One region of the Pseudoalteromonas sp. PB2-1 genome, then DNA from elsewhere that is predicted to be linked to it. Evidence: predicted binding sites of a transcription regulator. Region 1 holds the regulator's gene; each other region holds the start of a gene.

Region 1 (4,295 bases):
CGTTTGGATAAAATCGGGGCTTCGTCAATCACCTCTATGATGGCTTTTATCTTCTCTTTAGGGATGTCAGTACTTGTTTTCGTGGCAAGTATGACCGCTACTTTTTTTTGTGGGCCGAATGGCACAAGAACACGCATGCCCGGCTGCAATTCAATGTTATGCAACAGCGGTTCAACTTTATAATCGAAGGTACGCGGTAAAGGGACTTTTATGGCAACTTCTACAAAGTGCATGGTGGCTCAACGAAAACAAGAACAGACAGATAATGTACTAAAAATAGTCGTAAAAACCTACCAACAAATGCTAAGCCAAGCGCCGTCTGTTTATTTTTTTAGCGAAAGATGCATTTAAAGCTTGTCGCAGAGCGTATTGGCCTATAAAATACGCGGCCTATTAATTGTATTAACGACGTATGGTGCCAGACTACGGGTTTGGAGAGCGATGCGGCCTTAACTAGAGGTTCCCTATGAAAGAAGGTATTCACCCTAAGTACGAAGCTATCACTGCAACTTGTTCATGTGGTAACAAATTCGAAACTAGCTCTACTTTATGTAAAGACATCCACTTAGACGTATGTTCTGAGTGTCACCCGTTTTACACTGGTAAGCAAAAGATTTTAGACACTGGCGGCCGTGTTGATCGTTTCAACAAGCGCTTCGGTGCACTTAGCAGCAAGAAGTAATGTCTGCTGTTTAGTTAAAAAAAGCACCTTAGGGTGCTTTTTTTATACCTGAAATTAACAAAGCATGATATTAGACGCTATGCCGAACATGCTGTTTTCACTCACTTCCCATATAACTATTTTTGCTTGTTATGCTCATTATGTCGCTAATTTTGCAGACAAAGTGCAATCCCTTCGCTATATTCTTAGATGTATAAATGATTCCAAAAGTTACAAAAAGTAATAAATTTAAATAACTTTGTAAGTAAATGCTGGCAATGTCGTCGAAATGGTCATTTGGAACTAATTTCGGCTATTTGCAGTGTTCGTGCATATAAAATACAAAAACAGGTGCTTAAAAGGTCATAAATAGGTGAATTTTTATGTCTGATTAATCGCAACTATGCACAGAAGTTGTGGGTAAATCCTTTAAAATTAAGCGATATAGCATATAACAGGATAGACCTGATAATACTTGGAATTTTTATACATTACAGGTATCGTACTGATGCAAGCTCTCTCACTTTTTAACTTTTTTGCAGGATACTATCGCGTTATGTCAGATTTCCGTGAACAAGCATTACATTACCACGCTCACCCCGTTCCAGGTAAAATTAGTGTTGAACTAACCAAGCCGGCCGAAACGGTTAACGATCTCGCTTTAGCTTATAGCCCAGGTGTGGCTGAACCAGTTCGTGAAATCGCTGCTGATCCAGCAAATGCCTACAAATATACTGGTAAAGGTAACATGGTTGCGGTGATTTCAAACGGTACCGCAATTTTAGGTTTGGGTAACTTAGGCCCTCTTGCATCAAAACCTGTCATGGAAGGTAAAGCATTACTATTCAAACGTTTTGCTGGCCTTGATTCAATCGATATTGAAGTAAAACATCGCACTACAGAAGATTTCATCAATACTGTTGCAAACATCGCTGATACGTTTGGCGGCATCAACCTAGAAGATATTAAAGCACCAGAATGTTTTGAAATTGAAAAAGCGCTTATCGAGCGCTGCGATATTCCAGTTTTCCACGATGACCAACATGGTACAGCTATTGTTACTGCTGCCGGTATGCTTAATGCCCTTGAAGTACAAGGTAAGGATATCGAAGATGCCATTATCGTATGTTTAGGAGCTGGTGCGGCAGCTGTTGCTTGTATGGAGCTGTTAATTAAGTGTGGTGCATTACGTGAGCATATCTATATGCTTGACCGTAAAGGTGTGATCCATACTCGCCGCGATGATTTAAACGAATATAAGCAGTTGTTTGCTAACAACACTGATAAACGTACATTACAAGACGTTATTGCTGATGCGGATGTATTTGTAGGTGTATCTGGGCCAGATTTATTGACGGCGGATGACTTAAAGCTAATGGCAGACAAGCCAGTGGTGTTTGCGTGTTCAAACCCAGATCCTGAGATTGCGCCAGAAGTTGCACACAGTGCGCGCAATGATTTAATTATGGCAACGGGTCGTTCAGATTTTCCTAACCAAGTAAATAACGTGCTTTGTTTCCCGTTTATTTTCCGCGGTGCGCTTGATGTGCGTGCAACGGCAATTAATGATGAAATGAAAATTGCAGCTGTGCATGCTATTCGTGGTATTGCCAAAGAGCCAGTACCAAGCGAAGTATTAACAGCGGCTGGCGTTGAATCACTTGAGTTTGGTGCCGAGTACATCATTCCGAAGCCAATGGACCCGCGTTTATTACCACGTATCGCGCGTGCTGTTGCAGAAGCGGCGGTTGAGTCGGGCGTTGCGCAAATCGAAATGCCAGAAGATTACATGCGTTAAATTTATTTACGCTAATAAAAAACTCAGCCTTAGCTGAGTTTTTTTATACCTGTGAATCGGCGTCTATCCGATGGCTCATTCAGAATCAAGTACAGGGATATCTAATCCCATTTCAAGCATGATCTTTTTCACTTCTTCAGGGACTTTTTCTGGGTTGTCTTTGCGTAAGTCGTCATCATTTGGTAATGGCTGACCTGTAAAAGCATGTAGAAAAGCTTCGCATAGAAGCTCACTATTTGTCGCATGTCGTAGGTTGTTGATCTGACGACGAGTGCGTTCATCTGTTAATACTTTTAGTACATTTAGCGGAATTGATACGGTAATCTTTTTAACTTGTTCTGATTTTTTACCGTGTTCTGCGTATGGGTGAATGTATTCACCGTTCCATTTAGCCATAAGTAATTTCGTTGCCTCGGTTATAAGTAGTTCACGCCTTTTTCACAGCGCAAAGATGCGGAAATTTTATCTCTTTAAAAAAGATAGTCAAATACTAGTTATTTAGCCATCTAGTCGTGTAAATGTATAAACTTCTTTATGTCAGCCACAAATGCTTTGACTTCTCATAATTGATCATCTAACCTTTTAGACGTCTAAACATCCAATTAATGAGTAGGTGATGAAATGAGTGAAAAAAATAAAGCGACGATAGCTGTTCGTCATGGTATCGAAGCTGACAAACATCATGGTGCTGTCGTTCCACCTATCTATTTATCAACCACCTATTCATTTGCTGATTTTGATACTAAACGTCAGTATGACTACGGACGCAGTGGTAATCCGAATCGTGATATTTTGGCTGAAACACTGGCTGAACTTGAAGGCGGTGCAAAAGGCATTATTACAGCAACGGGTATGTCTGCGGTGCATTTAGCAACACAGCTTTTAAATAGTGACGACACTTTAGTGATCCCGCATGACTGCTATGGTGGCAGTTACCGTTTATTCACATCATTAGAAAAGCGCGGGTTATTGAAGCTAAAAGTGTTAGATTTAACCAACAGTGAAAATCATCAAGAAATTTTAGCAATCAAACCAAAGCTTATCTGGATAGAGACACCCAGTAATCCAATTTTGCGTTTAACTGATATTAAAGCGATCACCTCAATTGCTAAGCAATGTGGAGCTTTAGTTGCTGCCGATAATACGTTCTTATCACCAGCACTCCAAAATCCAATTCAGTTTGGTGTAGATATCGTCGTACATTCAACGACTAAGTATATTAATGGCCACTCAGATGTAGTAGGTGGTGCAGTGATTGCCGCAACACAAGAGCTTGGTGATGAACTAGCTTGGTGGGCAAATAACATTGGTATTACCGGTGCACCATTCGATAGTTATTTAACCCTTCGTGGTTTGCGAACATTAAATGTGCGTTTAAAACAACACCAAGAGAATGCGTTTGCAATCGCTCAGTATTTAGAAAATTCGCCTTTTGTTAGTCAGGTTTATTACCCTGGTCTTGCTTCTCATCCTCAGCATGAGCTCGCTAAAGCGCAGCAACGTGGCTTTGGTGGTATGGTTAGCTTTGATATTAAAGGTGATATTAATGACGCTGCTGCGTTTTTAACAAGCTTAAAAGAGTTTAGCCTTGCAGAGTCATTGGGTGGGGTTGAGAGCCTTATTTGCCATCCTGCGACAATGACTCATGCTGGCATGGATCCTAAAGCACGCCTTGAGGCAGGTGTGGGCGATACACTCATTCGTATTTCTGTCGGTATTGAAGATATTAACGACTTAATTGCTGATCTGGAACGTGTTTTCAATCAAGTTAAACCAGGCGAAGGCTTACAAGCGGGCCAACCTAAAGCCGCTCAAGTACAGCCAACTAATCAGCAA
Region 2 (4,295 bases), 1.3 Mb from region 1:
CTATGATGTTGGTGCAGAATCAAGTGCTGACGATAATATCTTTTGTAAGCGAGTGGTGCGTGATTTAGCACCACTTTATGTCCCGCATGTGAGTGAGGACAGTCAGTGGCATGACAGTCCCTACATTAAAGATGGCATTGAATCATATTTGGGTGTACCAATTTGTTGGCCCAATGGAGAGCCATTTGGCACATTTTGTGTGATGGATTTTGAGCAAACTCATTATCAACCAAGCCTAATAGAGCTGATAAAGCAACTTAGAGACATGGTTGAAGATGATTTAGCACTGTTAGATAGTTTCGCACAAATGCGTGAAATTGCGATGCTAGACCCATTAACGAATATCTATAACCGCCGCGCCCTCGATTTACTTTCGCAACATAAATTAAATCTAGCAGCTCGTCTAGGCTTTGAAGTATGCTGCTTATTTATTGATATTAATGACTTTAAACCGCTTAATGATAATTATGGTCATGAGGTAGGAGATCAAGCTCTAATTAGCCTTGCTGACACAATGAAAGGCACCTTACGAGAGGCTGATATTATCGGTCGATTAGGCGGTGATGAGTTTGTTGCGCTTCTTCAAGTTAATAATGGTGATTGTATCGATACGATTATGAAAAAGCTTGAAAGCACGTTTAAGGCAAACCTGCAAAGTCAGGGCTTGCCAGAGCTTAGCCTTAGTATCGGCTATGCCGCACTTGGTCATCGTGCTGAAACATTTGCTGAACTACTAAAACGTGCAGATGAAGATATGTATGAGAAAAAGCAAGCCTCTAAGCGTGTTTAGGCTATTTGCTTTTCTGCTAGGTTTAATTCCATCGTTGCTTTAAGTAAACGGTAAAGATTGATAGATGCATCAATTTCTTCTTTACGGTTAGTTAAACTCTCAATATTTAAGCCAAGCGGTACATTTAAATGCGCACAGCTTTGTAATATTAGGTCTAGATTCTCACGACAAATACGTACAGACTCGCTCAGTGGGTTAGCGGAATCAAGCATGCGCCATTTTGTTGCTTCTGGTACAGATATGCCCAACCACTGCATAAACTCAAGTGTTTTCTCACCACCACAGGGTGTGAAAGTAAGAATGATTCGTTTCGGTGAAATGCTAAGCGCTTTACAGCTACGCGCATAACTGGTGATTAAATCGATTGTGGCTTGTGCGTTATACACAGCTTGGGAGATAAAAAACTGACAACCTTGTTCCGTTTTTTCAAGCAATCGCTCATGCTCATTGCGTTTGCTGGCATGACGCTCTGCTATAGTAACGCCACCTAAAAATATATCATTATCTTGTTTTTGAAGTGTTTTATAAGCATCTGGCAGGCTCAATTTGATATCGCCATGAGATGATGGGCTACCAACTAACACTAAGTTTTTTAAATCAAAATCATTACGAGTTTCTGCTAGCCATTCGTTAAACTCAGCTTCACCGCGTTGAGCAACGCTTTTGTACGTAATGACATCTTGTTGAGACAAGTTACGTAATAAATGAGAGTACTCCCGTGGATCGACGGTTTCTTTGAATGGAAATGGGCGTGGTTTTGCCGTACGGCTACTTTCATCTTGAATGTCATAGATAATCACACCATCGTATTCAATTTCGTGTAAGCGACCTAATAGCTTTTGCGCAATGGTTTCAAGCTGAGCTTTATCAGTGCCAGATTTAGGCGGTGTGGTACCAATAAGGTAAACACCTTGATTGGTGTCTTCAATTTTCTCTTGTAATGATAAAGCCATAATCCTCATTCCAGCTGTAGTTGCGTCTATGAGGATAATATAGCAGCCATTTAGACGTCTAGATAGATTTTTTTCGTGAAAGTTTTTCAATGACTATGAATTTTGCTCAACTTAAGAGGCCGTTGTTCGTAAAAATTGACACACCTGTTTACATTAATTCTGCCTTCAACCCTCATATTTTCTGGTACTTTGGTGCATAATCAACGATTAATAACTATGAGAAAAATAACTAACAAGGGAACATAATGAAATTTAGATTATTAGCAACAGCTGTTGCTGTCACGCTAGCGCTCGGTGGATGCGCAAGTAATTCACAGTCAACTATGGTTAAAGAAGCCGGCATTGAGCAGTCAGTAAACCAAGATGATAATCGTGTATTTAGTCAAGGTTACCTATTAGAAGAGCTTGAAAACGGCCTTCGCGTGATGGTAGTAAAAACAGATTACCCAGATGTCGTATCACTGCAAATTCCGGTATCGGTTGGTTCACGTAATGAGGTTGAAGCAGGTAAAACCGGTTTTGCACACTTCTTTGAGCATATGATGTTTAAAGGCTCTGAAAAATTCCCGCAAGATGTGTATTCAGATATTCTAAAAAACTCAGGTGTTGATAATCGCGCATACACAACCAACGATTACACTAACTACCACTTAAACTTCTCAAAAGAACATTTAGATAAAGTACTCGAAATCGAAGCGGATATTTTTCAAAATCTGACTTACAGCGAAGAACAGTTCCGCACTGAAGCGCTTACCGTAAAAGGGGAATATCTAAAGAATAATGCCAGCCCAATTCGTAAGTTACTTTCTGCTGTTCGTAACGAAGCATTCGAAAAACATACTTATAAACACACCACCATGGGCTTTTTTGAAGACATTGAAGCTATGCCTGATCAAATGGCGTATGGTAAAGAGTTCTTCGCTAAGTTTTATAAACCTGAATATGTATCTTTAGTTATTGTTGGTGATGTTGATCCACAAGAAACCATGGCAATGGTGAAAAAGCACTGGGGCAACTGGAAAAAAGGTGATTACCAAGCTGATATTCCTGTTGAGCCAAAACAACAAGCAGCAAAATATGTACATGAGAAAAATGATGGTTTACCAGGTCACTGGTTGCTTGTGTCTTACAAAGGCACCGCATGGGATCCAACTCAAAAAGACCGTGCAGCCCTTGATTTGATCTCACAGCTTTATTTCTCTAACAACTCAGCACTTTATCAAGAGCTGGTTGTTGATAAACAAATTGCCAGCCAAATGTTTACCTATAACCCAGATACTAAAGATCCTGGGTTATTACATGTTTTTGTAAAAGTCGAAAACGAAGCGGACCTTGCAAAAGCGCGTGATGCGATTAACCGTACTTATGCACAAGCACGCACAGAGCTTGTTGATGCACAAAAGTTAGCTGATTTAAAATCTAACTTAAAATACAGCTTTATCAATGGTCTTGATTCATCACAGTCAATTGCCTCAACACTTGCAAGCTACATGCACTTTGAGCGCGACCCTGAGGTGATTAACCAACTTTACGCGACTGCTGATAGCATCACTCCTGAGGATATCAAAGCGGTAGCAAACAAATATTTTGTTGATTCAAGCCGTACTACTGTGACAATGTCGGCGCTTGATAAAGTGGCAGGTTTTGATCAAGAGGTTGACTTAAACGCGGCGGTTGCCAGTATTGAGCAAGCCCCAACAGAGCGTCATTTTAAAGTACTTGATAAAACCAATAGCTCGCCACTGGTTGATGTTAACTGGTTATTTAATACCGGCGCAGCAGCTGATCCACAAGGCAAAAAAGGCTTAGCGGCACTCACTGCTGCAATGCTAGCGCAAGGTGGCTCAGAAACGATGAGCTACAAAGATATTCAAAAAGCGTTATACCCACTGGCAGGAAGCTTTGGCTATCAAATCGATAAAGAGATGATTTCTTTACGTGGTCGTGTGCATAAAGACAATGCTGCCAAGTGGTATGCACTTGTTAGCGATCAATTGTTAAATCCTGGCTTTAGAGAAGATGATTTCAAGCGTCTGAAAAAAGAGCTTATCGATAGCATTAAAGCAGACCTTAAAGCGTCAAATGATGAAGAATTAGGTAAAGAAGTGCTTTATCATCAGCTTTATAAAGGCCACCCGTATGAAAGCTATAACTATGGTGATTTATCAGATCTCGAAGCACTGACGCTTGACGATGTAAAAGCGTTTTATGCTAACCAGTTTACCCAATCTAAGTTAACTGTAGGTTTAATTGGTGCTATTCCGAGTGATGTTAAATCAACTATGATGAAAGATTTAACATCGCTTGCACAAGGTAAAGAAAGTCGTTTAACGATCCCAGATGCGCCAGCCCTTCAAGGGCATCATGCAACGATTGTTGAAAAATCAGCGCAGTCTACCGCTGTGTCATTTGGATTCCCAATCGATACAATTCGTAGCAGCGATGACTGGACCGCACTTTGGTTAGTGCGCTCTTACTTTGGTGAACACCGTAGCTCAAACAGCTTCTTGTATCAGCGTATTCGTCAAACCCGTGGTATGAACTATGGTGAC
Region 3 (4,295 bases), 470 kb from region 1:
GAGAGCGGTCTCGTAATCTTCTTCCATGATCAAGCGCTTAAACTTAGCCGAGCCTGTTACATTGGTACGCTCACCGACGTTAGTAAATACAGCAATTTGGTCAGTCATGTCGGTTTCCTAGTTTAAGTTACACGCTTCAAGGCCCGATAAGCGCATACGCACTTCAAGCTCAGGTAATTGGCGCGGTTTAACACCTTCAAGGCCTTTCGCAAACGCCTTAATATGAGCCGGTGTGGTGCCACAACAACCACCTACAATGTTGATAAAGCCAGACTTGCCCCAATCGATAATTTCTTTGGCCATCTCAGGGGCTTCTAAATCATATTCACCAAACTCATTCGGTAAACCCGCATTTGGATGCACCGAGGTAAAGGTTTCACAAACGCGCGATAGCTCTTCAACATATTGACGCAGTAAGTCAGGGCCAAGGGCGCAGTTAAGGCCGATTGAGAGCGGTTTAATATGGCGAATTGAGTTATAAAATGCTTCGGTGGTTTGTCCTGATAAAGTACGACCAGAGGCATCGGTAATGGTGCCTGAGATCATCACAGGTAAACTACGACCTGCTTGCTCGAATGCTTCCTCTACGGCAAACGAAGCCGCTTTTGCATTTAGCGTATCAAAGATAGTTTCAATCAAAATAAGGTCTGCACCGCCTTCCATAAGTGCAAGTGTTGACTCAACATACGCAGCCACCAGCTTATCAAAGTTGATATTACGATAACCTGGGTCGTTTACATCTGGTGAAATCGAACAGGTTTTTGACGTTGGCCCAAGTACACCGGCTACATAACGCGGTTTGCTTGGATTTTTTGCTTCAAACTCATCACACACACCGCGTGCAAGTTTCGCTGACTCGAGGTTGATTTCGCGGCTAAGACTCGCCATATCGTAATCTTCCATCGAAATAGTCGTGGCATTAAAGGTATTCGTTTCGATGATATCGGCACCGGCTTCTAAGTAAGCACGGTGAATATCAGCAATGATTTTTGGCTGAGTTAGACTTAATAAATCGTTATTGCCTTTAATAAGTACATGCCAATCTTTAAAGCGCTCACCGCGATAATCCTGTTCTTCTAATTTATGTTCTTGGATCATGGTGCCCATCGCGCCATCGAGGATTAAGATTCGCTGTTTTAGCGCCTCGGTTAATTGTTCGCGTTTATTCACTGCATTACTCGGCATAGTTGTTAGTCCTTACGTCTTGGCTAACTAAGTTAATATCATACGGTGTAGTTTGGTACACATAATAGTTTAACCAATTCGAAAACAATAAAAAGGCATGACTTTGCCACGTTTTCGACGGTTCGTTGTCTGGGTTATCGTCAGGGAAGTAGTTTTCTGGCTTAGGCGCATCCGCTGATTTTTCTTGGTCACGCAAATACTCCCCTTTTAAGGTATGCGCATCGTACTCTGGATGACCAGTAATATACACTTGGCTGCCTGATTTATTTTTAATTAAGTAGGCACCTACTCGCTCAGAACCAGCTAACACTACGAGCTCGTCGCAGGCAGTGATCTTGTCGATATCAATATGACCATAGCGAGAGTGTGGCACTAAAAAGGTATCATCAAAACCACGGGTAAGTGCTGCATGGTCAAAGTAACTTTTATGGGTAAATACCCCGCTCAGTTTATTTGGTTTAAGTTCACGCTTAAGGCCATAGTGATGATAAAGCCCCGCATGGGCCGCCCAACACGAAAACAACGTCGACGTAACATGCTGCTCTGCCCAATCTAAAATAACTTTTAGTTCATCCCAGTAAGCAACTTCGTCATACTCTAAATGAGCAAGCGGCGCGCCTGTTATGATCATGGCATCGTAGTTATTATCTTTCACTTCTGAAAAATAACGATAAAACGTATCCATGTGCTGCTCAGAGTTACTACTGGTGCGGTGAGTATCTAAGCGCAACAGCTCAACATTAACTTGCAGCGGTGAGTTAGCGAGCAAACGAATAAACTGCACTTCGGTTTCAACTTTGTTTGGCATTAAGTTTAAGATGGCCAAACGCATTGGGCGTATTTCTTGCGTTTTCGCGCGACTTTTTGGCATTACAAACACGTTTTCTTGACGTAACTTTGCAATAGCAGGCAATTCATCTTTTACTGTAATGGGCATAGCTGGCTCCGAGCATACTTATCTGACTGCTAATTATGAACGGATAGTTAGAAATTTCAACCTCTAGATGTTTAGATGTCCAAATGAAGTGATATTTCTGAGTGGCCATTAATTAAAATGTATGACTCTTTGAGTAAATAACACCTTGATATTAAGCCTATCATAAACGCTGAATTCTGTATTTTGAGGTAGTTTGGGTATACAATACTTGCTGTTAATTTTTATTATAAATTGAAGGCTTCTTTCATGGTGTTACCAGACAAGTTTATATTCTCGATGAGTCGAGTATCTAAGGTTGTGCCACCTAAGCGCACTATCTTAAAAGATATTTCTTTACACTTTTTCCCAGGCGCAAAAATTGGTGTGCTAGGTCTAAACGGTGCAGGTAAATCAACGTTACTTCGCATTATGGCCGGTGTTGACCAAGACTTTGAAGGTGAAGCTCGCCCTCAACCAGGCACTAAAATCGGTTACTTACCGCAAGAACCGCAGCTAGACGAGAACAAAACAGTTCGCGAAACAGTAGAAGAAGCAGTAAGCGAAGTTAAAAATGCACTGAATCGCTTAGATGAAGTATACAACGAGTATGCAATGGATGGTGCTGACTTCGATGCACTTGCGAAAGAGCAAGGTGAACTTGAAGCTATCATCCAAGCACACGATGGTCACAATATCGACAACGTGTTAGAACGTGCAGCTGATGCATTACGTTTACCACCTTGGGATGCAAAAATTGAACACCTTTCGGGTGGTGAGCGACGCCGTGTTGCGATCTGTCGTTTACTACTTGAAAAACCAGATATGCTAATTCTTGATGAACCAACCAACCACTTAGATGCTGAGTCAGTTGCTTGGTTAGAGCGCTTCTTACACGACTACGAAGGTACCGTGGTAGCTGTAACCCACGACCGTTACTTCTTAGATAACGTAGCAGGTTGGATTTTAGAGCTTGACCGTGGTGAAGGTATTCCTTGGGAAGGTAATTACTCATCGTGGCTTGAACAAAAAGATTTACGTTTACAACAAGAGCAGAAATCTGAAAAAGCACGTCAAAAATCAATCGCGCAAGAACTTGAATGGGTGCGTTCAAACCCGAAAGGCCGTCAAGCTAAGTCTAAAGCACGTATGGCACAGTTCTCTGAGCTACAGCAAAACGATTACCAAAAGCGTAACGAAACGAATGAGCTATTCATTCCACCTGGTCCGCGCTTAGGTGACCAAGTTATCGAAGTGAAAGGTCTGAAGAAGAGCTTTGGCGATCGCGTATTAATCGATGACTTAAACTTTGCAATGCCAAAAGGCGCTATCGTAGGTATTATCGGTGCCAATGGTGCGGGTAAATCAACCCTATTCAAAATGCTAAGTGGTGAAGAAACGCCAGATAGCGGTGAGATCCTTGTGGGTGATACTGTTGAGCTTGCAACCGTTGATCAGTTCCGTGGTGACATGGACGAAAGCAACACGGTTTTCCAAGAAATCTCTAACGGTCAAGACGTATTAAAAATTGGTAACTTTGAATTCCCAAGCCGTGCCTATGTTGGCCGCTTTAACTTTAAAGGTAACGACCAACAAAAATTCGTTAAAGACTTATCAGGTGGTGAGCGCAACCGCTTACACCTAGCTAAGCTATTAAAAGCAGGTGGTAACGTATTACTACTGGATGAGCCAACCAATGACCTAGACGTTGAAACACTACGTGCACTTGAGAACGCTATTTTAGAGTTCCCTGGCTGTGTGATGTGTATCTCGCATGACCGTTGGTTCCTTGACCGTATTGCTACACATATTCTTGATTACCGTGACGAAGGCCAAATTAACTTCTTCGATGGTAACTACACAGAATATGAAGAGTGGTTGAAGAAAACCTTAGGCGCAGAAGCGGCGCAACCTAAGCGTATTAAATACAAAAAAATAGGTTAATTGATACTTAAGCTATCATTATCAGAGCCCTGCACACGCAGGGCTTTTTTATTTTGAAAGAAAAATGTTTGCATTTAGTTCTTATTAAAGTACCAACTTTAAAAAAGAACTAATCTCATGAAACACCTGCTAGCACTTATTCTACTCTTCTCATGCTTTATAAATAGCACCTTTGCATCTGAACTTGAAAACCCCATACAACTTCCTCCTCTCACGCTTGAAATGGCTGATGGGAGCCAGCTTAAAACGGCTG

The links. Region 1 encodes MetJ, which represses methionine synthesis genes. Its sites were predicted from a motif close to TAGACGTCTAGACGTCTA; they were not measured.
Positions count from the first base shown of each region.
Region 2: the regulator MetJ is predicted to act here: its motif matches at 1,787-1,804, upstream of L0Z67_RS13165 (methylenetetrahydrofolate reductase).
Region 3: the regulator MetJ is predicted to act here: its motif matches at 2,187-2,204, upstream of metA (homoserine O-succinyltransferase).

Region 1 covers NZ_CP090667.1:441,893-446,187, forward strand. Annotated here, with positions in the region: gene priA (primosomal protein N') at 1-233, opposite strand, end outside; gene rpmE (50S ribosomal protein L31) at 467-682, shown strand; gene L0Z67_RS02130 (malic enzyme-like NAD(P)-binding protein) at 1,218-2,459, shown strand; gene metJ (met regulon transcriptional regulator MetJ) at 2,535-2,855, opposite strand; gene metB (cystathionine gamma-synthase) at 3,081-4,295, shown strand, end outside.
Region 2 covers NZ_CP090667.1:2,817,933-2,822,227, reverse strand. Annotated here, with positions in the region: gene L0Z67_RS13170 (sensor domain-containing diguanylate cyclase) at 1-790, shown strand, start outside; gene L0Z67_RS13165 (methylenetetrahydrofolate reductase) at 787-1,743, opposite strand; gene L0Z67_RS13160 (pitrilysin family protein) at 1,989-4,295, shown strand, end outside.
Region 3 covers NZ_CP090667.1:915,251-919,545, reverse strand. Annotated here, with positions in the region: gene metH (methionine synthase) at 1-108, opposite strand, end outside; gene L0Z67_RS04285 (homocysteine S-methyltransferase family protein) at 118-1,185, opposite strand; gene metA (homoserine O-succinyltransferase) at 1,175-2,122, opposite strand; gene ettA (energy-dependent translational throttle protein EttA) at 2,369-4,042, shown strand; gene L0Z67_RS04270 (TlpA disulfide reductase family protein) at 4,160-4,295, shown strand, end outside.